Regions from separate parts of the Lactobacillus paragasseri genome, predicted to be linked through region 1. Evidence: predicted binding sites of a transcription regulator. Region 1 holds the regulator's gene; each other region holds the start of a gene.

Evidence for each region. The regulator HrcA, encoded in region 1, represses chaperone genes, less so after heat shock. The targets are predictions, from matches to a motif close to TTAGCACTCNNNNNNNNNGAGTGCTAA.
Region 2: groES (co-chaperone GroES) is a predicted target of HrcA. The motif match lies at 3,262-3,288, and genes of this name have one in related genera.
Region 3: LpgJCM5343_RS08955 (ATP-dependent Clp protease ATP-binding subunit) is a predicted target of HrcA. The motif match lies at 1,696-1,722, and genes of this name have one in related genera.
Region 4: LpgJCM5343_RS00925 (Hsp20/alpha crystallin family protein) is a predicted target of HrcA. The motif match lies at 1,637-1,663, and genes of this name have one in related genera.

Annotation. Positions count from the first base shown of each region.
Region 1 is NZ_AP018549.1:793,628-799,025, reverse strand. It holds gene dnaK (molecular chaperone DnaK) at 1-429, opposite strand, end outside; gene grpE (nucleotide exchange factor GrpE) at 447-1,025, opposite strand; gene hrcA (heat-inducible transcriptional repressor HrcA) at 1,037-2,095, opposite strand; gene LpgJCM5343_RS03910 (GyrI-like domain-containing protein) at 2,236-2,862, opposite strand; gene abc-f (ribosomal protection-like ABC-F family protein) at 2,886-4,391, opposite strand; gene ribF (riboflavin biosynthesis protein RibF) at 4,652-5,398, opposite strand, start outside.
Region 2 is NZ_AP018549.1:422,099-427,496, reverse strand. It holds gene LpgJCM5343_RS09580 (MBG domain-containing protein) at 1-980, opposite strand, end outside; gene groL (chaperonin GroEL) at 1,273-2,904, opposite strand; gene groES (co-chaperone GroES) at 2,936-3,220, opposite strand; gene LpgJCM5343_RS02015 (LiaF transmembrane domain-containing protein) at 3,923-4,681, opposite strand; gene LpgJCM5343_RS02010 (LytTR family DNA-binding domain-containing protein) at 4,678-5,136, opposite strand; gene LpgJCM5343_RS02005 (LOG family protein) at 5,307-5,398, opposite strand, start outside.
Region 3 is NZ_AP018549.1:1,837,049-1,842,446, forward strand. It holds gene LpgJCM5343_RS08955 (ATP-dependent Clp protease ATP-binding subunit) at 1-1,664, opposite strand, end outside; gene LpgJCM5343_RS08960 (alpha/beta hydrolase) at 1,918-2,832, opposite strand; gene LpgJCM5343_RS08965 (PTS transporter subunit EIIC) at 2,822-4,141, opposite strand; gene LpgJCM5343_RS08970 (hypothetical protein) at 4,309-4,545, shown strand; gene LpgJCM5343_RS08975 (MDR family MFS transporter) at 4,663-5,398, shown strand, end outside.
Region 4 is NZ_AP018549.1:222,891-228,288, forward strand. It holds gene LpgJCM5343_RS00915 (hypothetical protein) at 8-628, shown strand; gene greA (transcription elongation factor GreA) at 628-1,089, shown strand; gene LpgJCM5343_RS00925 (Hsp20/alpha crystallin family protein) at 1,136-1,567, opposite strand; gene LpgJCM5343_RS00930 (6-phospho-beta-glucosidase) at 1,717-3,165, opposite strand; gene LpgJCM5343_RS00935 (hypothetical protein) at 3,364-3,861, shown strand; gene celB (PTS cellobiose transporter subunit IIC) at 3,884-5,236, shown strand; gene LpgJCM5343_RS00945 (GntR family transcriptional regulator) at 5,312-5,398, shown strand, end outside.

The DNA.
Region 1 (5,398 bases):
AATTCTTTGAACATTTAAACCAGCAATCTTTCCGGCATCTTTAGTAGCTTGACGTTGTGCGTCATTGAAATAAGCAGGAACAGTGATAACTGCATCAGTTACCTTTTCACCTAAGTAATCTTCAGAAAACTTTTTAATGTATTGCAAAATAAAGGCTGAAATTTCTTGTGGAGTATATTCCTTATCGCCAACCTTAACCTTGTAACCTTCTTCACCCATATGGCTCTTAATTGAAACAATAGTGTTAGGGTTAGTAATAGCTTGACGCTTAGCAACTTCCCCAACTTGAATTTCACCATTCTTAAAGGCAACTACAGAAGGAGTCGTACGGTTACCTTCTGGGTTAGTAATAATCTTAGGTTCTTTTCCTTCAAGTACGGCAACAGCTGAGTTAGTCGTACCTAAGTCAATACCAATAACTTTTGACATATATGTAACTTCCTTTCTTATTGAGCCACTACAACCATTGCTGGTCTTAATGTTCTATCTTTATATTGATATCCTTTTTGTAAAACTTTAACTACGTGATCCTTTTGATCATCATTTTCTGCTGCAACAGTTTGAACAGCTTGATGTAGCGCAGGGTCAAAAGTTTCACCTTCGGCTTTGATTTCAGTGATTCCTTGATCTTTCATTGATTTAACTAATGAGTCAAGTGTCATCTGAACACCCTTTTGGAGTTGCTTAGCTGCCTCATCATCTGCTTTAATAGCTAACGCGCGTTCTAAGTTATCCATTGCTGGCAAAACTTCTTTAGCGAGGCTTTGAGATTCATATTTAATCAATTGCGCACGCTCTTTTGCATAACGTGCTTGCATATTCTGAATCTCAGCTTCACTACGTAGATATTTATCTTCAAGATCCTTATTCTTAGCTCTCAATTCAGCGATTTCTTTTTCATAATCTTTTGCTGGATTTTCCTTAACTTCCTCTTTCGGAGTTGCTTTTGGATCTTTCTTTGGTGCCTTATCTGGGGTCACCTCGTCTTTTAAATCTTTTTCATGCGGAAACTCTTCTTTACTCACAGCTAACCTCCTTACTTAAATCTACCATAATAATCTAACAATTTCTTTGCTAGTTCATTCCTAAAATACTCGAGTAATCCGATCATCTGCGAGTATGGCATGTTAGTTGGTCCAAGTAATGCTATTGTTCCTTTACCATATTTACCAACGCTATATTGTGCAGTCAACAAACTATAATCTTCAAGTAGATCTGATTGTAATTCAGAACCTAACTTAACTTGAACTTTCGACTTTGAATCATTCTTAATTTCATCTTTAGGATTAAAACCAATCAAGCTTGAAATAGCATCATTTTGATCAATTAATTTGTAGAGAGATTTAACTTTAGCTAAATCGTCACTTTCATAATTACTCAAAAGATTAATCTGACCATCCACATACATTTGCTCACTAGCAGCATCCTTAATAACATCTTGAAGCAAATCCAAAATTTCAGTTGCTGATCCACCAGCAACTAGATGGTCTGCAATTCTCTTAAGTAACACTTCATTAACTGAACTAAGTGGTTTTCCAACTAATTGATCATTAATTAGTCGAACTGCTTTTTCAATCTCCTCCCCATTTGTATGATGAGGTAACGTGTAGATTTGATTCTTTACATTACCGTCATCCGTAACTAATATTGCCATCACTTGATGGCTTGAAAGGGGAACGATCCTAAAACCAGTTACTTTAACCGAGCGAGTTTCAGGACCCGCTGCAAAAGCAGTGTAATTAGTTAAATCAGACAGAATTTTTGCAGCTTCTTGTACGATTTCATTAACTTGTTGAAAGGGTTGGTCTAATTGATAAATAATTCGATTATAGACGGATGCTGGTATTTTTACGGGATTAATCAAATGATCTAAGTAATACCGATAACCAGCAGTTGAAGGAATTCTACCACTTGAAGAATGAGTCTTCTCAAGTAGTCCCTTTTCTTCTAGTGCCGCCATTTCATTTCGAACTGTAGCACTTGAAACCTTGACAGGCAGTTGATTCATCACGGTCTTAGAACCTACTGGCTCATGAGACTGAGTAAAGTCCATAATAATAGTCTTTAAAATAAGTTCTTGCCGTTCAGTCAACATTTTCTCGCCCCCATCATTAGCACTCTTCTTCCTCTTGTGCTAACAATTAATATGATACCATAACTTAGCAATTGTGCAAGCAGAGTGCTAATTAAATTTGCTTTTTATAAAAAAAGATAAGCAACAAGTGCTTACCTTAATCATTTAATTGGTAGTCTAATTACAGTTTTACGCCTTTCAGTCTTAGTTCTCCTTGGATCACTTAAATATATTTCATGATGATAGCGTGGATTTTGAATATCTATCTGATAATTTTCTTTTTTTACAAATCGATGTATCTCTTCAATTGTCGCTGGCTCATCATCATAACTACCAATGTGCATTATCTGAGCGCAAAGTCCTTCATCATAAGTAAAGAATTTAACTTGAAAAAAATCTTGCTTTTTCTTCTCAGTAGCTGTCTTAACTGCCCAATTAAATTCCTTTTCTGTAACAAAATCAGGCAGTCGAATCATCGATATCCAGGCGAAGTTCTCCTTGTGAGCATAATCAATTTTTTGCTTATCTTTTGACCACCATAGTCCTTCAAGTGGTGGCACTACATAATCAAAATATCCTGGCATTTTATGCTCACTTTTTTTGCTCATCTTGATAGTATAGGCAAGCCCATAAAGTAATTCTAACGCCTTGTGATAAGTCCCACCTTCCTGATTAGGATCTCCACTTCCTGAAACTGCGATGTAATTCATTTTAGGAACCTTAATAATTTCAGGTTGCTTTTTTGGATGATACAAATTTTTATATTCTTTTTTATAATCAAATGCCATTTTTATTCTTTCTATACAATCTGCTAGTCATCTACCTTTAATTTTATCCGTTTACTTGCTACTTGACTAATAAAATACTCATCATGCTCAACTAAAAGCATCGCTGGTTTAACCTTCTTTAAAACATCAATTAATTGATCTTGGTTAAACACATCTAGGTAATTTGCTGGCTCATCCCACAGATAAAGGTCAGCCTCTTCAACTAATGACTTAGCAATGGCCACTCTTTTTTGCTGCCCCATGCTCATTTCTTCAATTCTCGTCTCAAAACTTGTTCTAGGAAAACCCATTTTTCTAAGCATATTAAGCATTTTCTCATAAGACAAATGTTCCTTTTGAACAAATTCTGCCAAAGTGCCTGAATATTCTACAAAATTTTGTGGTAAATAGGAAATTTTTAAACCATTAGTTAAACTTAAAATTCCTTGATAAGTTACATCTATATTTTTATTTAAAACACTTTTCAAAAAAGTAGATTTTCCCGATCCATTTTTTCCTTCAAGGGAAACAATTCCTCGTTTTTTAACAATTAAATTTAGGTCTTTAAACAACTTTTTATCTTGAACTTTCAAATCTAAATGCCGAGTTTCTAATAAAGTCGAGTGATAGTTTGGTTGAAAATTCATCTCTAATTCTGGCACAGATTCAACATTCCTTATTAAACCTTTTCTATCTTGGATATCTTTATTCATCCTTCTTTCAATATTTTTTGATCTTTTCATTATCTTAGCAGCCTTATGACCAAAAAATCCCTTATTAATATCTGCATGAATTTCATTCTTATGTGCACTAGCTTTTTTATTATTTTCTGATTGAAGTGAATATCCTTTAATACGCTGTCTACTTGCATTTAAAGTTTTAATTTGACCACGGAGTTTTTCATTTTTCTCCTGGTTAAACTTATCACGCTTCTCTTTAGTATCTTCATAGCTTGCATAATTTCCCTGATATAAATGAATCTCTGTATTTTCAATTGCAAGAACATGATTAGTTACCTGATTTAAAAAATCTCGATCATGACTCACAACAATATAACCTTGCGAATGTTTTTGCAAATATCTAACCACTTGTTTTCGCGACTCTTCGTCTAAATGATTCGTTGGTTCGTCAATTAATGGAAAAGCATCCTTATTAATAAAAGATAAAGCTAATAATATCTTAGTTTGCTCCCCTCCACTTAAAGTATTAAAAGGTTGCCAAATAAGATTAGCGTCTACTTGCATTAAATTCAATTCACGTTCAAGTTCCCACCGGTCAAATTGAACTTGTTCTTCTAAAGCATAGAGAGTTAATTGTTCTTCATTTTCCACATAAAGAGGAAAGTAATTAAATTCAAGGTTAGCTTTGATGGCTCCTGTTCCTTGCAATTTTCCACGTAACAGATTCAAGAATGTTGTCTTTCCTCTGCCATTTCTGCCTACAAGTCCTAATTTCCAACTACTATCCAAATCTAAATTTAAATTATTAAAAATATTTTCACTACTGTCGGAATATTTAAAAGAAAGGTTTGAAATCTTAATATTGCTCATATAATCACCTCACGAAAAAAGCCTACACTTTTGACAAGTGCAGACTTTCTCCTTATTAAGCAAAAAAGAAGATATTCCATCTACGTTCAATCTTGTCAAAAGTGCACAGTTGTCCCCTATAAAAGAAAAAATAATTATTAAAATTCAACTATGCTATTTTGCAAGATTAAAAACGCAATGGCGTAACCTTCTTTCAATATTAGATTTCAATTGATAAAGACATTTTATCACATTAATTATAAAAAGATAGATCCAAATAATTATTTTTCTAAATCATAGAAATATTGCTTTATATTTCGTTTATCTTGGTCTAGTTGACGTGATAATTCTTCAATTCCAGAAAATTTTTTATTTGAACGTATAAACTTGTACCACGCTAAAGTTAATGGTTCACCATATGCTTCCTCATCGAAATTAAAAATATTCGTTTCAATTGTTAAACCGTGGTTTGTTTTAAAAGTTTCGTTGTAACCAACACTAGTCATAGCATCATGCCATTTTCCATTTATTTTAGCCCTGGTTGCATAAACTCCCTCAGCTGGTAAAACTTTAGCATCAGAAATATCAAGATTAGCAGTCGGGAAGCCTATTTTATGTCCTCTTCTAAACCCATGAACAATAATACCTGAAGTTTCATATGGTTGTCCTAGTAAGGCAGCCGCTAATTCAACATTTCCACCTTGGATTGCCTTTCTAATGTAGGTGGAACCAACTTTAATTTTATCAATAGATTGTTTAGGCTCCACTACAATTTGAAACCTACCTCGCGCAAACTTGGGAAGATTTTCTACATTAGCAATATCTTTTGGACCATAAGTATAATCAAAACCTACCACAACTGTATCTGCTTTAAGTTTCATAATTACTTGATCTACAAAATCCTGCGGTTTAAGCTGACTAAATTCTTTAGTAAATTTAATAATCACTAAATAATCTACTCCCAGCTTTTCCATTTTTTGTTCTTTTTCATGGGCCGTTTCTAAATAAACAAATTTATGATCATTTTT
Region 2 (5,398 bases), 370 kb from region 1:
TCAGCACCAAGTCCTGCACCATCTGGAGTAGCACTTGTGATCTTCCAAGTATATCCATCTACAGCAATTTCACTATTCTTAATAGCTGGTAAAGTTCCCTTATAATCAGATGGTTGAAAAGCCAGGAATTTATTATAATTTTCTTCATCTTCCGCAGATGCAAATGTCCAGCTGTTATTATAAAGGACTAAATTTGTTGAAAAATCACGAATACCAGTATCCAGTCCTTGACCGTTAAGGGTTAGCATCACAGTAAACTCAAACTTTATCGTAGTTATGTTTGTTGATACATTACTTGCTTTTGTTACTTCAGGATAGCCAAATCCACCTAACTTTTGCGTAATAGTTTCCCTACCACCAGCAGATTGTGGTTTATTTAAGGTTACTGTACGCGTTGTTGTAACATCACTAAGAGATTGAAATTCATTCACATGGTTCATAAAACGTGCACCAAGTGGACTCTCCTCAGCTTCTTGTTCAACATTCTCACTAGCAGCCTTGCTCTCAGTAAGTCCAGCAACATTAAAATTTCTCTGAAGCTTATTCACTGAAACAGTATTAGTGTCCAACTTATTTGCATTAACATCTTTATCTGCTTGAACACTAGACTTAGTAGCTGCTTCTTCATCAGTAGTTACATCGTTTTTAATAACATTAACATCCCCATTTGATGCAACCTTTTTGCTATCTGATGTAGTTTCAGCAACATTTTGCTTAGCATTTTCATTAGTAGCAGAAACCGATGTCTTATTATTTTCTTGCTTTTGTTCAGTAGTCTTTACTTCTGCTGCCTTAACATTAGCTTCATCCTTCTTCTCTACTTGTTCAGTAGCATCCTCATTAACACTATCAGCGCGTACAGCTTGGGCGTTTACCCCTCCCAAGTAAATTGTGGCACCAATTAAAACAGATGCTGCCCCAACGGAAAGTTTTCTAATACTATAATGGTTGTGTTTATCTCCAAACATCTTACTACTCATACAAATTACCTCCAATAGACCTAAATGGTTATTTCCTTAATTAAATAACGTTTTCAATCGACAACTATATAATAACACTTATTTTTATAAATTCTATACTAATATTGAATTCGATTTCACTTTTTTATATTTATTGCCGTACAACCTAAAGAAATATCCCTTAATCTTACAAAGCCCATAAAAAAAGAATCGAGCAACCATCAGCGATTGCTCGATTCTTTTACATTATGCCTATCAGTAAACTAATAGTGTCATAATGATAATTCTTTCTTATTTTTTGTTAGGAATTAAATTACATTCCCATTCCCATACCTGGGTTTGGAGCTGCAGGGGCTTGGTTCTTGTCATCTTCTGGAGCATCAGCAACGACAGCTTCAGTAGTTAACAACAAGGCAGCAATTGAAGCAGCATTTTGAAGGGCTGAACGAGTTACCTTAGTTGGGTCGATGATACCAGCCTTAACCATGTTTTCCCACTTGTCAGTTGCAGCATTGTAACCAATTTCTGGGTCTTCATGTTCTAAGTGATCTAAGATAACAGCACCATCTTTACCAGCATTTTCAGCAATTTGACGTACAGGAGCACCTAAAGCTTTCATAACGATGTTAACACCAGTTTGTGCATCTTGGCTATCGCCCTTAACATTACCTTGGATGGACTTCATAACATCAACTAATGCAGTACCACCACCAGCAACGTAACCTTCTTCAACAGCGGCACGGGTTGCGTTCAAGGCATCTTCGATTCTGTACTTTCTTTCCTTTAATTCAGTTTCAGTAGCAGCACCAACCTTGATAACAGCAACACCACCAGCAAGCTTAGCAAGACGTTCTTGTAACTTCTCACGGTCAAAGTCTGAAGTAGTGTCAGCAATTTGCTTCTTAATTTGGTCAACACGTTCACTAATAGCATCCTTTGAGCCAGCACCTTCAACAATAGTAGTTGAATCCTTAGTTACAGTGACCTTGCCAGCCTTACCTAATTGATCAATCTTAGTGTCCTTTAATTCAAGACCTAAGTCTGAAGAAATTACAGTACCACCAGTTAAAATAGCGATATCTTCAAGCATTGCCTTACGACGATCGCCAAAGCCAGGAGCCTTAACAGCAACAACATTGAAAGTACCACGGATCTTGTTCAAAACAAGAGTTGGAAGAGCTTCACCATCAACATCGTCAGCAATGATTAACAAACTCTTACCTTGTTGAACGATTTCTTGCAATAATGGCAAGATGTCTTGAATGTTAGAAATCTTCTTGTCAGTAATTAAAATGTAAGGGTTGTCTAAGTCTGCTTCCATCTTATCGTTATCAGTTACCATGTATTGTGATAAGTAACCACGATCGAATTGCATACCTTCAACTACTGAAAGTTCAGTATCAATACCCTTTGATTCTTCAATTGTGATAACACCATCGTGACCAACTTTTTCCATTGCGTCAGCAATTAAGTTACCAACTTCAGTTGAAGCTGATGAAACAGAAGCAACTTGAGCAATTTCATCCTTGGTGCTTACCTTGTGACTGATCTTGTGTAATTCGTCAACAGCTGCCTTAGTAGCAGTTTCAATACCGCGACGAATACCAACTGGGTTAGCACCAGCAGTAACGTTCTTCATACCTTCACGAACAATTGCTTGAGTTAAAACAGTAGCAGTGGTAGTACCGTCACCAGCAATATCGTTAGTCTTTTGTGCAGCTTCAGAAACAAGCTTTGCACCCATATTTTCAAAGTGATCTTCTAAGTCAATACTCTTAGCGATAGTAACACCATCGTTAGTAATGTCAGGAGCACCATAGCTCTTTTCCAAAACAACATTTCTACCCTTAGGTCCTAAAGTTGTCTTAACAGTGTCTGCTAATTTATCAACACCCTTTAATAATGAGCGTCTTGCATTTTCAGAAAATTTAATGTCTTTAGCCATATTTATATGCCACCTTTTATTTCTAATTTAATTACTTAACGACAGCTAATAAGTCGCTTTCACGAAGTACTAAGTACTTTTCGCCTTCGTATTTCAAGTTAGTGCCAGAGTATTTATCAAAGAATACTGTTTCACCTTTTGCAACTGACATAGGAATTAAGTCGCCATTTGCGTTACGCTTACCATTTCCTACGGCAATAATTTCGCCCATTTGAGGCTTTTCTTTAGCGTTAGAAGCCAGGACAATGCCTCCAACTTTTTCTTCTTCTTCGTCTTTTACTTTAACGATCACGCGATCACCGATTGGTTGTAACACGTTAGTCCCTCCTGTACATATTTAATCTATTATTACATCACTTAGCACTCATATCTCATAAGTGCTAACTTACATTTACGATAGTACCTTGTTTATAAAAGAAAAGCAAGTATTTAGACACAAAAATTAGCACTTTTCTTGCTTGAGTGCTAAAAAGTGCTAATTTATTTAATATTTATTTAAAAATTCAATATGGATTGTCTGTAATTTTTGATAAAATTAAACAAGCACAAAAAGTTAAATATGCGGTGGTACTTTCGTTTAAGGAGATGATGCCAATGGTGTAATAGCTATTGTTCAGAATCTTACTGAAAGGAGGTACACTTTGCTTGATGGTTGCCTTATTTGGCGCTGTCTATGTCTTTATTGGGCTCTTGGATTGTATTGTCTTGTTATTGGTAAAGCTGGTGCGAGATATGACCAAGTTGGTAAAAGCCGTAAAAAAGCTCATAAAGGCTATCCACGATTTGTGGAAGAAAAAATAAGCAAACAAAAAAAGCCGCTCCATAACTTTTGGCCGAGTTTGATAGCGACTTTTTAGTTTGCTAATAATAATTTTGCCACCGCACTTTTAGCGGCTTGTGCTTCAGAGAGCTATTCTCAGTAGCTCTCTTTTTTTATACTACAAGTATTTCTTTACTACAAGTATTTTACAGCAAATTAATTTTTACTTCAAATTAGAGCTGATCGACTTTTCTAGTTCTAAACTCTCTTAATAGTAACATCCCCCATATTAGCACGACCTTGAAGTACTAATGTTGGACCTTCTGCTGGCTGATCACCATCAATAGTAAAATCACCAAATTTATGTTCAAGTTGATCATCAACTCGCCAAGAAGTTGGAATGTAAATATTTATATCTCCCATCGACATATTGATGTTAGCAAGTACTTCATCCCCAGCAGGCTTAGCTGAATCAAGATATACATTAACATCTCCCATTGAAACATTCACAGTCACCGTTTCTAAGTGTTGCGAATGAACATAACGTGAAGTAGAAGACAACTTTTCGCTAATCACAATATTGTCATCATTATCTGAACTAGACGTATCAGAAAATACATGCTCAGCCTTAAATTTATGTGGTGCCTTCAAGTCTGACCAATTAGCGTTAACTTTTTCACCATTAATAATCACAGTCGGCTTCCAGCTTTTTTTGAAGATTAATCTCAAACCTCCCCAAATTAAGAACGCTGCTAAAAGTACTGTCCAAGGAACAATACTTTCAATATGAAGTGGTTTAGCATAAATGATTAATAGGAAAGCAAGTGAAAAAATGCTGCCGCCTAAACTTTTATTAATTAAAGAAGTAATTAAGGTTGCTCCAAAGACTACTGTCCAAAAAATTGCCCAAAAGCCTAATTCTAATGGCATCAAGTGGAGCTGATCTAAAACTAAAAACGCAGCTGCCGCAAGCAAACCTAACCCCCAAAGAATTCTTCCAAAACTGGCCTTTCTCATGATAATGCCCTTCTCTCTTTTAATCTTTCATTTAAATCTCGGTAATATCTTCTTGAAACATAGACTGTCTTATAGGAATCATGAAACTTAATCTGACAATTAGAAATCGATTTAGTAACAGCGTAAATCTGATCTAAATTTAAAATAGTCGATTTCGATACTCGCATGAACTGTCCACTTAATAAGTTTTCTAGTTCGTATAATTTATACTTAACAAAATATGCATTCCTCGTCGTATGCGCCATTACCTGCTTAGCGTCTGTTTCAAAAAAGAGAATATCGTTAATACTTAAATAATAAGAAGTATTGTCCATCATCCCCTCAATTTGATCAGGATGTTCTGAATCAGTTTGAAGTTGATGATATATTCTTTCTACTTCAGGCGTTAAGCTTTTAGCATGAATTGTTATTTCTGTCTCTTGCTGATCTGGATCAAGTTCAAGCTTAACTTTCACAATTCTCACTTCCTTGTTTCGTTCTTGATATTTATATTAAACATGAATATAAGATTAAAATCTAGTGAAATTGACTAAGCGGTCATTTTAAAGTTCTAAGTGGTCAAAAAAAGAAGTATGAACCTAAATACGAGGGGGAAATTTAGATTATGCTTCTTTAGTTTAATAAATCAATATTCACGATAAGCCGGAGCCTGATAATCCTCCATAAACTGCAAAATCTTATCAAAATCAGTTCCAAAATAGACCGTATCTAAGTAAA
Region 3 (5,398 bases), 890 kb from region 1:
TCGTCACCCTTAAGTAACTTGTCAGAGTATCCAGCGTTTGAAGTCATGATGATGATAGTATCCTTGAAGGAAATTGTTCTGCCTTGTGCATCAGTCAAGCGACCATCATCCATAATTTGAAGTAAGGCATTGAAGACTTGTGGGTTTGCCTTTTCAATTTCGTCAAGCAATATCAAAGAATATGGTTGGTGACGAATCTTTTCAGTCAATTGTCCGCCTTCACCATAACCAACATAACCTGGTGCTGAACCAATTAACTTGTTAACAGCCATTTGGTCTTGGTATTCTGACATATCCAAACGTACTAAGGCATCAGCCTTACCGAACAACTTAATTGCTAACTGCTTAGCCAATTCAGTCTTACCAACACCAGTAGGACCAGTAAGTAAGAATGAACCAGTTGGACGGTTAGAATCCTTAAATACTTGCTTACGAGCAATTGCATCAGTGATGATATCAATGGCCTTATCTTGGTCAATGACAACCTTCTTCAAGTCAGCAGCTAAGTTAGCGTTCTTTTGAGCTTCATTTGCATTAATTTCACTCATTGGAATACCAGTCTTAGTTTGAATCAAAGAGTACATATCTTCTGGTGTAACTTTAAGTTCACTAGCTTTACCCGCAGTCTTGAGATCTTTCTTGAGGTCTTCAATTTCTTTCTTAAGCTTAGCAGCTTCATCATATTTTTCATTTTTAGCTGCTTCTGCCTTTTTACCTTCTAAGGCATGAATCTTATTCTTGATTGAAGTTTCATCCTTTTGATCCATCCCTAAGGACTTCTTAGCACCAGCTTCATCCATTAAATCAATGGCCTTATCTGGTAAATGACGATCATTGATGTAACGATTTGAAAGTTCAGCAGCAAGCTTTAATGCTTCTGGATCGTATTTTACGTTGTGATACTTCTCATATCTTGGAGCTAAGCCTTTCAAAATTTGAACAGCATCTTCAATCGTTGGTTCTGGTACTTGAACTGGTTGGAATCTTCTAGCTAAAGCTGGATCCTTTTCGATTTGTTGGTACTCACTAGTAGTAGTTGCACCAATCACACGAATTTCACCACTTGCTAATGCTGGTTTCAAAATATTAGCAGCATCCCCAGAATTGTTTTCTGAGTCAGTAGAACCTGCCCCAACAATATTATGTAATTCATCGATAAAGAGAATAACATTCTTGTCACCCTTAGCTTTATCAATAATCTTCTTTAATTTTTCTTCAAAACTACCACGAAGAGAAGTACCTGCAACTAATTCATTAATGTTCAACTCAATAATGTGGGCGTTCTTAAGTTTTTCAGGAACGTCTCCATCAACGATTCTTTGAGCTAAGCCTTCAACTACTGAAGTTTTACCAACACCAGCAGGTCCAGTTAAAACAGGATTGTTCTTCTTACGTCTACTTAAAATTTCAATAACTTGGTCAATAACAGCTGTACGTCCAATGACAGGATCATATTTACCCTTTTTAGCTTGTTCAGTTAAATCAACACCAATTGGCTTTTCCTTTTGTTGTTGGCCATTTTGTGCTCCTTGTTGAGGTGCTTGACCAGCACTATATCTCATTGGTTGTTGACCATTGGTCATTCTTCCATCATTGAAAAAGTCTCTGTTTAATTCATTAAACAAATCATCAAAATTGTAGTTTCCATTGTCAAAGTATGCCATGCTTTACACACTCCTCATATTCTCAAAAATTTTAGCACTTGTAACTAATGAGTGCTAACTACTCACATTTTTTATTATAACAGGTTATCCACAGAAAGCCAAATATTATATCATGTTTTTTCCACAGATTATTTTAATTTGTGAACAAAAGAAGCACAATACGCTATTCAAAGTGCATTGTGCTTAAATAATTTGTGAATTAATATGTCAGATTTGTTTCTAAATTATTTGTTTTTATTATTTTTCCAATCTTTTAATTATTTAACTTTTGGTCTTGCTTTTTTCGACTTCCTCTTGGTCTTTGACCATTTCCTTGCGTGTTATCTCCAATAGTGCTTTCAAGCAAGTATTGTTCAATTAGCTGAACTACTTGCTTATTCTGCGGCAATGATGAGTGCTGAGCATCAGCTCCAGTAACAGTCATCGTAGTATAATGTTTTACTTGATTTTGGAAAATATATTTTCCTGCAGCTACACTACTTTCTGGAACCAACCCATCAGATTCATAATTCTGTCCGCCTGATACAGAATATACATCTAAGTTCTGTGGTATTTTCTTTCGATTCTTAATAAAATCATTTAACATTTCAGTCTTATAATCAATATTACTTTCATTAAAGTTATACGGAGTACCTAAGGTCATTAATTTCTTGATCCGAATTTCATCACTATAATCGTCATAATAATTTTCTAGCCAATAAGTCCAAATCAATCCCCCATTAGAATGTCCAAAGGCCTTAAAATTATTAAATTTGTACTGCTGACTAAGTTGCGCAAATGCTTCATCAAACCAACCGGCTTGTTTTTTAATATTAGCATAGCCATCATGATTGTTTTCAAAACCTACAACAATAAAAGGCTCATTATCATTACGGTTGATTTTTCCACTATATTTCAGCGTTCCATCCTTTTTTACTTGAATTTTCAATAAACTATGCTTTTTAAAAGTATCTTTATTCAGTAAATTAACTAATTCATTAAATCGTTCAGTCGTAGCACTAGAGCCCGGAATCATAATGACTGGTGACATTTGTGATTTTCTTCTTTCAGCTAAATCATGATTGGCACTTTTGATCCAGAAAAAAGTAGGAATGGACAAAACTATTAAAAAAATAAATGTTCCTAGTAAAAGTAGGCGGTTTTTTGACACCCTTTTTTTATTTAACATGTTTATACCCCGCCTCCTTATCATTTAACAAATCAATTTCATCCTGGACATCCTTAGACATTTTAATGATCGGTAAATATAACAAAATATCCAAAGCAAAGAGTAACATCGAAAATACTAAAGCTTGCCACGTTCCATTTGTAGCAATAAATGCTACTAAGGGGCCTGGTGTGCCAGATAAGACATTATAAGCCGAAGCTGGAACCAAATGGACTGCAATCATGCTAGCAGCTAAAAGCATATTCATAACTGGCAAAATTACATATGGAAATAAAAATAGTGGATTAAGCATAATAGGTATACCTAGAAAAGCACCCTGATTAGAACCGAATAATGTCGGTATAAAGCTCCAGCGTGCCACTCTAACAATGCTGCTTTTTTTAATAAAAATTAAAATACCAATTAATAAAACTAAAGTTAAACCGCTACCGCCAAATTTTCCATAAGATTGATATAAAGAATTACCAATATAAGGATTAGGTACATTCCAGCTTGAACCATGAGTTAAAGCATAGTTCAGATTAGCAACATTAGTCGCACTATCGCTACCTGCCGTCAAAGATGCTAAAGGTTGACCAATTCCTAGCCAATTAAGTAGAAGTGCCAAGAGCAATAAAGGAATAAATACTCCTAAGTTTAAATTATTCTGACCTTGACTTTGGAAAAATTGATAAAAATTAGTTGCTACTACACGCACATGCACCAAACTAGTTAAAATTCCAACTATTAAGCCAATTACCCAAGTTGCAAGCATTGGGCGGAAAGAATCAAAGGCTCTTTGCTTAATTTGCTGTGCGCTCTCTGTATGCCGATGGTGATACTCAACTCCTAAAAATCTAAAAATAAGCCCAGTACCAAAACCTATTAAAAGGGCAAATAAAAAGCTATTAATATTTAAAAAACGCCAATTAAAAGAAAGCTGAAAATCTCTCGTGTCTCTAAAACGATACGCACACAAAAGCAACGCTAACATTCCTGAAACTCCAGCCATTTGAGCATCTTTTTGATAAAGACGAGCAGTATACTGAGCTGAAAAATAGGCGGTAAACAAACCAAAAGTGCCAAATATTACACTGGTAATGCCTTGACAGGAATACCATGCCGCATTAAACAAATGGTCAGGCAACCATTTATCAAAATAGAAAATATTTGATATCAAACTTGTAGGTGAAAAAACACTCTGCCATAAAAATTGGAAAATACTTCCGACAACGGCCAAAGGCATTAGCATCATCAAAGTTCGATCTGCTACTCTAAAAAACGCTAGTCTCCGAAGTCGAACGATAGTTTTAAAAATTATTTTCTCCATATTTCTCTAATCCTTAGTTCTTTAAGTCTAACCTTTAGTTTAAATTAAATATAAAAAGAAACCTATCATTTTTCATTAAAATATCGCAAAAAATACAAAATTCGGGAATCATTGATTCGATAAAGAACATGATATAATGATAAAGAAGATAACAAGGGAGAAAAATTATGGCTAAACGAAGTTTTTCTATTAATGATGAAACTGACCGTCTACTCAATTACTACTTAAATCGTTCCGAAAAGGATTGGGACTCAGTAATTAATGAAGCAATTAAATATTATATCTGCGATCATTTAACACAAAAGCAAGTTCATGAAGCAATAAAGCATACAGGAAAAGATGCTTTTCCAGCAGATGAAGTTCTTCGTAATTTTAATAGCAGCTGGATGAACGGCGATGCTTAATATGGATTGCATAAAAGACTATCTTAGGTCAAAATGAAAGTAGCATTATTAAAAAGAAGCTGACAAACGTCAGCTTCTTTTTATACGATAAATCTTAATTTAAAAGGAGGAACACCCATGTTAAAAAAGCATGCGCTAGACCCTATTAAGTTAATTTGGCTATTTGCTGGTTCTTTAATCATCAATACCGGCGTTAGTTTTATTTGGCCACTAACTACAATTTATATTCACAATTATCTTCATGAAACGCTTACTATAGCTGGTATTGTATTATTTATTAACTCAGCTTTTACAATGGTAGGAAATGCACTAGGTGGCTTTTTATTTGATAAGTGGCATCCATATCAAACGCTTTTAACTGGCGTAAGCATTTCTACACTATCCACTTTTTTATTAGTCCTCTTTCATGGCTGGCCAGCATATCCAATCTTGTTAATTACTCTAGGCTTAGGGAATGGGATCGTAGTTACTGGTCTAAATTCTATCGCTACTCTAATTAGGAGTCGAAATGCTTCTTATGTTTTTAATGTTTTATATTTTACACAAAACCTAGGACTAGTATTTGGCTCGTTAATGGTTGGATTTATTTTACCCTTTGGTATTACTTATATTTTTCTACTTGCCTTTATTATGTTTGCATTCTTAAGTATCGTGGTTTTTCTTGAATATCGCGGTTTAAATCAGGCTCATGCTGCAAAAGGTAAAAAAGTAGCTGAATCAGAATATCAAGAAAAAATTCCCTATGGTGCAAAAAAAGCTATTTTCTCTATCTTAATTTGTGTTCTAGCAGCGTGGATCACATATGAGCAATGGAACTCGAACATTTCTTCCTACATGTTAGGCTTACATATGA
Region 4 (5,398 bases), 570 kb from region 1:
AATGAATATGAAAAAGAACATTTTTGTATCAGGAATAACTTTAATGACAATGCTTCTTGCTGTAGGTTGCAGCAATAGTGCCAATCAATCTAGTACTAATAACGAAGCAAAAAGCAGTAAGACAAGTCACAAGAAGAGTCATAAGGCTAAGAAACACACTACTAAGAAAGATAAGACTGATGTAGATACTGATGATTCAGAAACTACTAACTCTGATAAGAAGAGCGATAAGAGTAGTGAAAGTTCAAGTAATACTACCAGCAAAAAGACTAATAAGAACAAATCAACTGACTCTAACAATTCTTCTGATTCAACTGGATCAACTAATTCGAACAATGCATCAAATTCAGCTGCATCTAACACCCAAACTAATGGTAATAGTCAAAATGCATCATCATCTCATAATGCTTCAGATGCTATGTTTAACAAGATGGTTTCTGACACAATTAAAGAGCATGGTTATTCAAGTAATTATGGTCCAGACAACTTTACCTTAATTGATGGTGGCAATGGTCAATACTCTTTAGCTGAAAAGTCAACTGGAACAATTGTTGGTCATTATTCAGTCAAGAATGGTGAACTTTACAAGCAAGACATTCTTACTGGAAACGATGTTAAGGTTAAATAATGGTTTACTATCAAAAAATGACGCCAGAAGGCTATCAAGAAATTAAAGACGAGATAGCCCGTTTAAAAAAAGATCGACCACGTAGAATTAAAATTTTGCAAGAAGCTCGTAGTATGGGAGACTTGTCAGAAAATTCAGAATATACGACTGCTAAGATGGAATTAGGGCATTTGCAGAGTCGACTGCGTTATCTAGATAAACAATTAAGATATTCAGAAATTATTCAAAAAGATAAAAGTGGCACAATTGATTTAGGTTCAAATGTAAAACTGCTTTTTGAAGGTGATGATGATGCGGAAGAATACCGGATTGTTGGTAGAATGGAAGCAGACCTGACTAAAGGAAAAATATCTTTTGATTCTCCTTTAGGACAGGCCTTAATGAAGCAAAAAGCTGGTGCAACAGTAACTGTTGAAGCACCAGCTGGAAGTTATGATGTAAAAATTATTGCAGTAAATTAAAAAGCACCTCGCTTTGCGGGATGCCTTTTTTTGTAAGCAATCAAATTTATTCAATTGTGATTGTGTTTTCTTTGTCTTCTTCAGTTAATTTTGGCAAGGTAATGGTTAAAACGCCGTCGATGTCCTTAGCAGAAATTTCTTTAGAATCAACATCAGGAATACGATAGCTTCTTTGAATGTGACCAACGCTTCTTTCACGGTGAATAAGGTTGCCATTCTTGTCATCTAAGTTGTCAAATGAGTCACGGCTACCTGAAACATTCAAGATGCCATCTTTATAAGAAACTTTAATGTCTTTCTTATCCATTCCTGGCATGTCGACTTTAACGATATAGTCCTTGTCTGTTTCAGCTACATCAGATTGCATAATGTTCTTAATTGAACTATCGTCAAAAAAGTCTTTTGGAAAACTAAACCAATCGCTTAATTGATCCATCATATTATCATTGTTACGATTCTTCATCATTTCGTTTGCCATAATAAAACTTCCTTCCATTACGCTCTCTACACTTTCTATTGTAGTAGGTCAGAATAGAATGTAAAATATTTAGCACTCTAATTGACAAAGTGCTAATTTTAGCACAAAAAAATAGGATTTAGAGTAATTCTAGATCCTATTTTTCATGATTAGTCTAAGTCTTTGCCGTTAGATTCAATAACTTTCTTGTACCAGTCAAAGGAATCTTTCTTTGAACGCTCAAGTGTTCCTTCACCCTTGTCATTTTTATCAACGTAAATAAAGCCATAACGCTTGTCCATTTGACCAGTTCCAGCTGATACTAAGTCAATGCATCCCCAAGGAAGATAACCCATCAAGTCAACACCATCTAAAACGACAGCCTTTTCCATTTGTTCAATGTGCTTTCTTAAGTAATCGATTCTATATGGGTCATGAACTGAGCCATCAGCTTCGCGTTTGTCGTAAGCACCAAGACCATTTTCAACAATAAAGAGTGGCTTGTGGTAGCGGTCAGTTAAGTGGTTAAGAGAAATTCTTAAACCTTCTGGATCGATTTCCCAACCCCAGTCACTACGTTGCAATGTAGGATTTTCAACAATTGCTTCTTGTAAGTCAGTTAACTCATCAGGTTTAACTTTCTTACTTGAGACAGTAGTTGATTGGTAGTATGAAAAGCCAACGTAATCAACAGTACCTTCCTTTAAGGCAATCTTATCTTCTTCAGTAATATCTGGACGGTAGCCATTTCTTTCAATGTAGTCTTCAACTGCGTTTGGATATTCACCATTAACGTGAACGTCAGAGAAGAAGTCACGTCTTTGTTCAAACTTATCAGCAAGTAAGACATCGTCTGAAGATGGAGTTAAAGGCCGAACAGGTGAGTAATTAATCATACAGCCAATTTGGAAGTCTGGATTAATCTTGTGTCCTTCTTTAACTGCTAAAGCAGAAGCAACTAATTCATAGTGAGCTGCTTGATACATTGCTGCTTCTTTTTCTTTATCGCCCATGCCATTCTTGAATAAAATTCCGGAGTTAGTAGCCATCAAGAAGTCATTGTTAAAACTAGATTGGTTATCAATTTCGTTAAAGGTCATCCAGTACTTAACCTTGTTCTTGTAACGCTTGAAGCATACGCGAGCAAAGCGAACAAAGTAGTCAATTAATTTACGGTTAGTGAAGCCGCCATATTCTTTAACTAAGTGATAAGGAATTTCAAAGTGAGAAAGAGTAATTACTGGTTCAATTCCATATTTGTGACATTCGTCAAATAAGTCATCATAGAACTTAAGACCTGCTTCATTAGGTTCTTTTTCGTCGCCCTTAGGAAAAATTCTAGTCCAAGCAATTGAAGTACGAAAAGCTTTAAACCCCATTTCAGCCATTAATTTGATATCGCCCTTGTAATGGTGGTAAAAATCAATAGCATCATGGTTAGGGTAGTTCTTACCAGGGATGACGCCATTTGTGATTTCACGTGGTTTAGTTGCGGATCCTACAGTCATTACATCGGCAACTGACATTCCTTTTCCGTCTTCATTCCATGCACCTTCAAGTTGGTGGGCAGCAACAGCGCCGCCCCATAAAAAGCCTTTTGGCATAGTGTATCCAGTCATATTCAATACATCCTTTCTAAAGTAAGCGTTTTCGAAGTTCATTCTACAAATTAAAAACTCGCTTGTAAAGTTAAAAAGTATAGAATTTTATTTTTCATAAGAAAACAGTCTTCATTGTTGCAACCGTTTTCAATTAGTAGTATTATACAGGTGTTGTCTGAATTGTTCGGGAACAATATTGAAAGGGCAGATACAATAATGACTAAAAAAGATCAGAGTTTAGAACAAAAGAAACATGACATGAGTGTAAGATCTATAAATTTTAGCCGCTATTTAATGATTCGTTATTTTTCTGCGGCGTTCTTATTCACTAATCTATTTTGGTTAGTTTTTGCAATTTGCTACAAAGATATTGTTGCTTCGATAATTTCGGGATTATTGTTTGTTTTATTATTAGTAGCTTCAGTTGAGCAAGTAAGTAAATGGAATGTGAGAAATACTGATTTGAAATTTACGAAACTTTATTATCAACTGCAGCTAGGTGCAAATGTAATCTTTGCTATAGGTTGCTATTTACCATTTGGAAAGCTTCTATTTCCTTTTATGACTACAAATGATGTCGCAAATGTAATTGTTACGATTTTAGTAATTGGAATGCTAGGTTCCATTTTGATCTTAAGAAGAATTAGTAACATTCAAAATGGTCGCGACAAATATGCACGAGCAATTAAGACATTTGAAAGTAATAGACAGTAGGACAAATTGAGGGGGATGTACTATGTCTGACACTGCGCAACCATCATTTAAAGATAAAATGATGAAGATACTAGGCAAGTTCTCAGGTTCACGTTTTGTACGTGCAATTATGGGTGCTGGTTATTCGATTATTGCCTTTTCTATCATTGGATCAATGTTTTTGGTCTTAACAGTTTTAACGCAAGTTATTACTGCTAAAGGATTTGTAGATTTTTACAATAATACATTTGGACGTTTTAACAATATTTATACTGTTATTTACAACGCCACGATGGGTATTATCGCAATTTACTTTGCTGGATCATTTGCTTATAACTATGCAGATATTTATCGTAAAGAAGAAAACTTATTGCTTGATCCATTGAACGCAGTTTTCTTAACTTTAATGGGTTTATTCATTACCGTTCCACAATTAGTATGGAAGGGCGGTAACACTGTCTTTGTTAACATTTTGAAGAAAGATAATGTTATTGCTGGTGGTTATGGCGTTTCTGGTTCTGGTTTAACTAGAATTGGTGCTACAGGTATCTTTACTGGTTTAATCGTTGCCTGGTTAACTGTTCAAATTTATCGTTTCTGTATTAAACACAATTGGCGAATTAAAATGCCCGCATCTGTTCCATCAGGTGTTGCTAACTCATTTACTGCTTTGATTCCTGGTTTTGTGATTGCGATTGTCATTGCTTTAATTGACGTTATCTTAATTGTTCTTGGTACAGATATTTTCCAATTATTGTTTATTCCATTCTCATTTGTTTCAAACATTGCTAATACCTGGTGGGGAGTTTTGATTATCTTCTTCCTGATTCACTTCTTATGGTGGTTTGGTATTCACGGTGCGACTATTATTTCAAGTTTCTACCAAGCAATTGTTTTATCAAACATGGCTGCTAATGCTTCTGGTGCTCACTATGTCTTTGCTGGTGAATTCTCAAACGCATTCGTAATCATGGGTGGTTCTGGTGCTACTTTAGGTATGGCACTCTGGATGGCTTTTGCTTCTAGATCTAAACAATTACGAGAACTTGGTAAACTTGAAGCTGTTCCTGCTGTATTTAACATTAACGAACCTTTACTATTTGGTTTGCCAATTGTTTATAACGTACGTTTATTTGTTCCATTCTTACTAGCACCTATGACTTGTTCAATGGTTGCTTATGCAGCTATTGCAACTCACTTAGTACCTAAGATTATTGTTCAACAACCATGGCCAATTCCTGTAGGTCTTGGTGGTATGATGGCCACTGCTAGTTGGCAAGGTGCTGTTTTAGCTTTAGTCAATGCTGTAGTTGCATTCTTAATTTGGTACCCATTCATTAAGCATTACGACAATGAATTGCTTAAGAAAGAGCAAGCTGGTGCTGAGAAAGCTTAATTATAAAATATAGACTTTGAAAATTCTCATAGTTAGAATATAACTATGAGAATTTTTCATTTAGGGATGTAAATAATGAAGAAATATGAATTAGTTGCGGATAAAATAAAAAATTATATTAATAAAGAGCAACTTCATCATGGTGATAAATTGCCAACTATA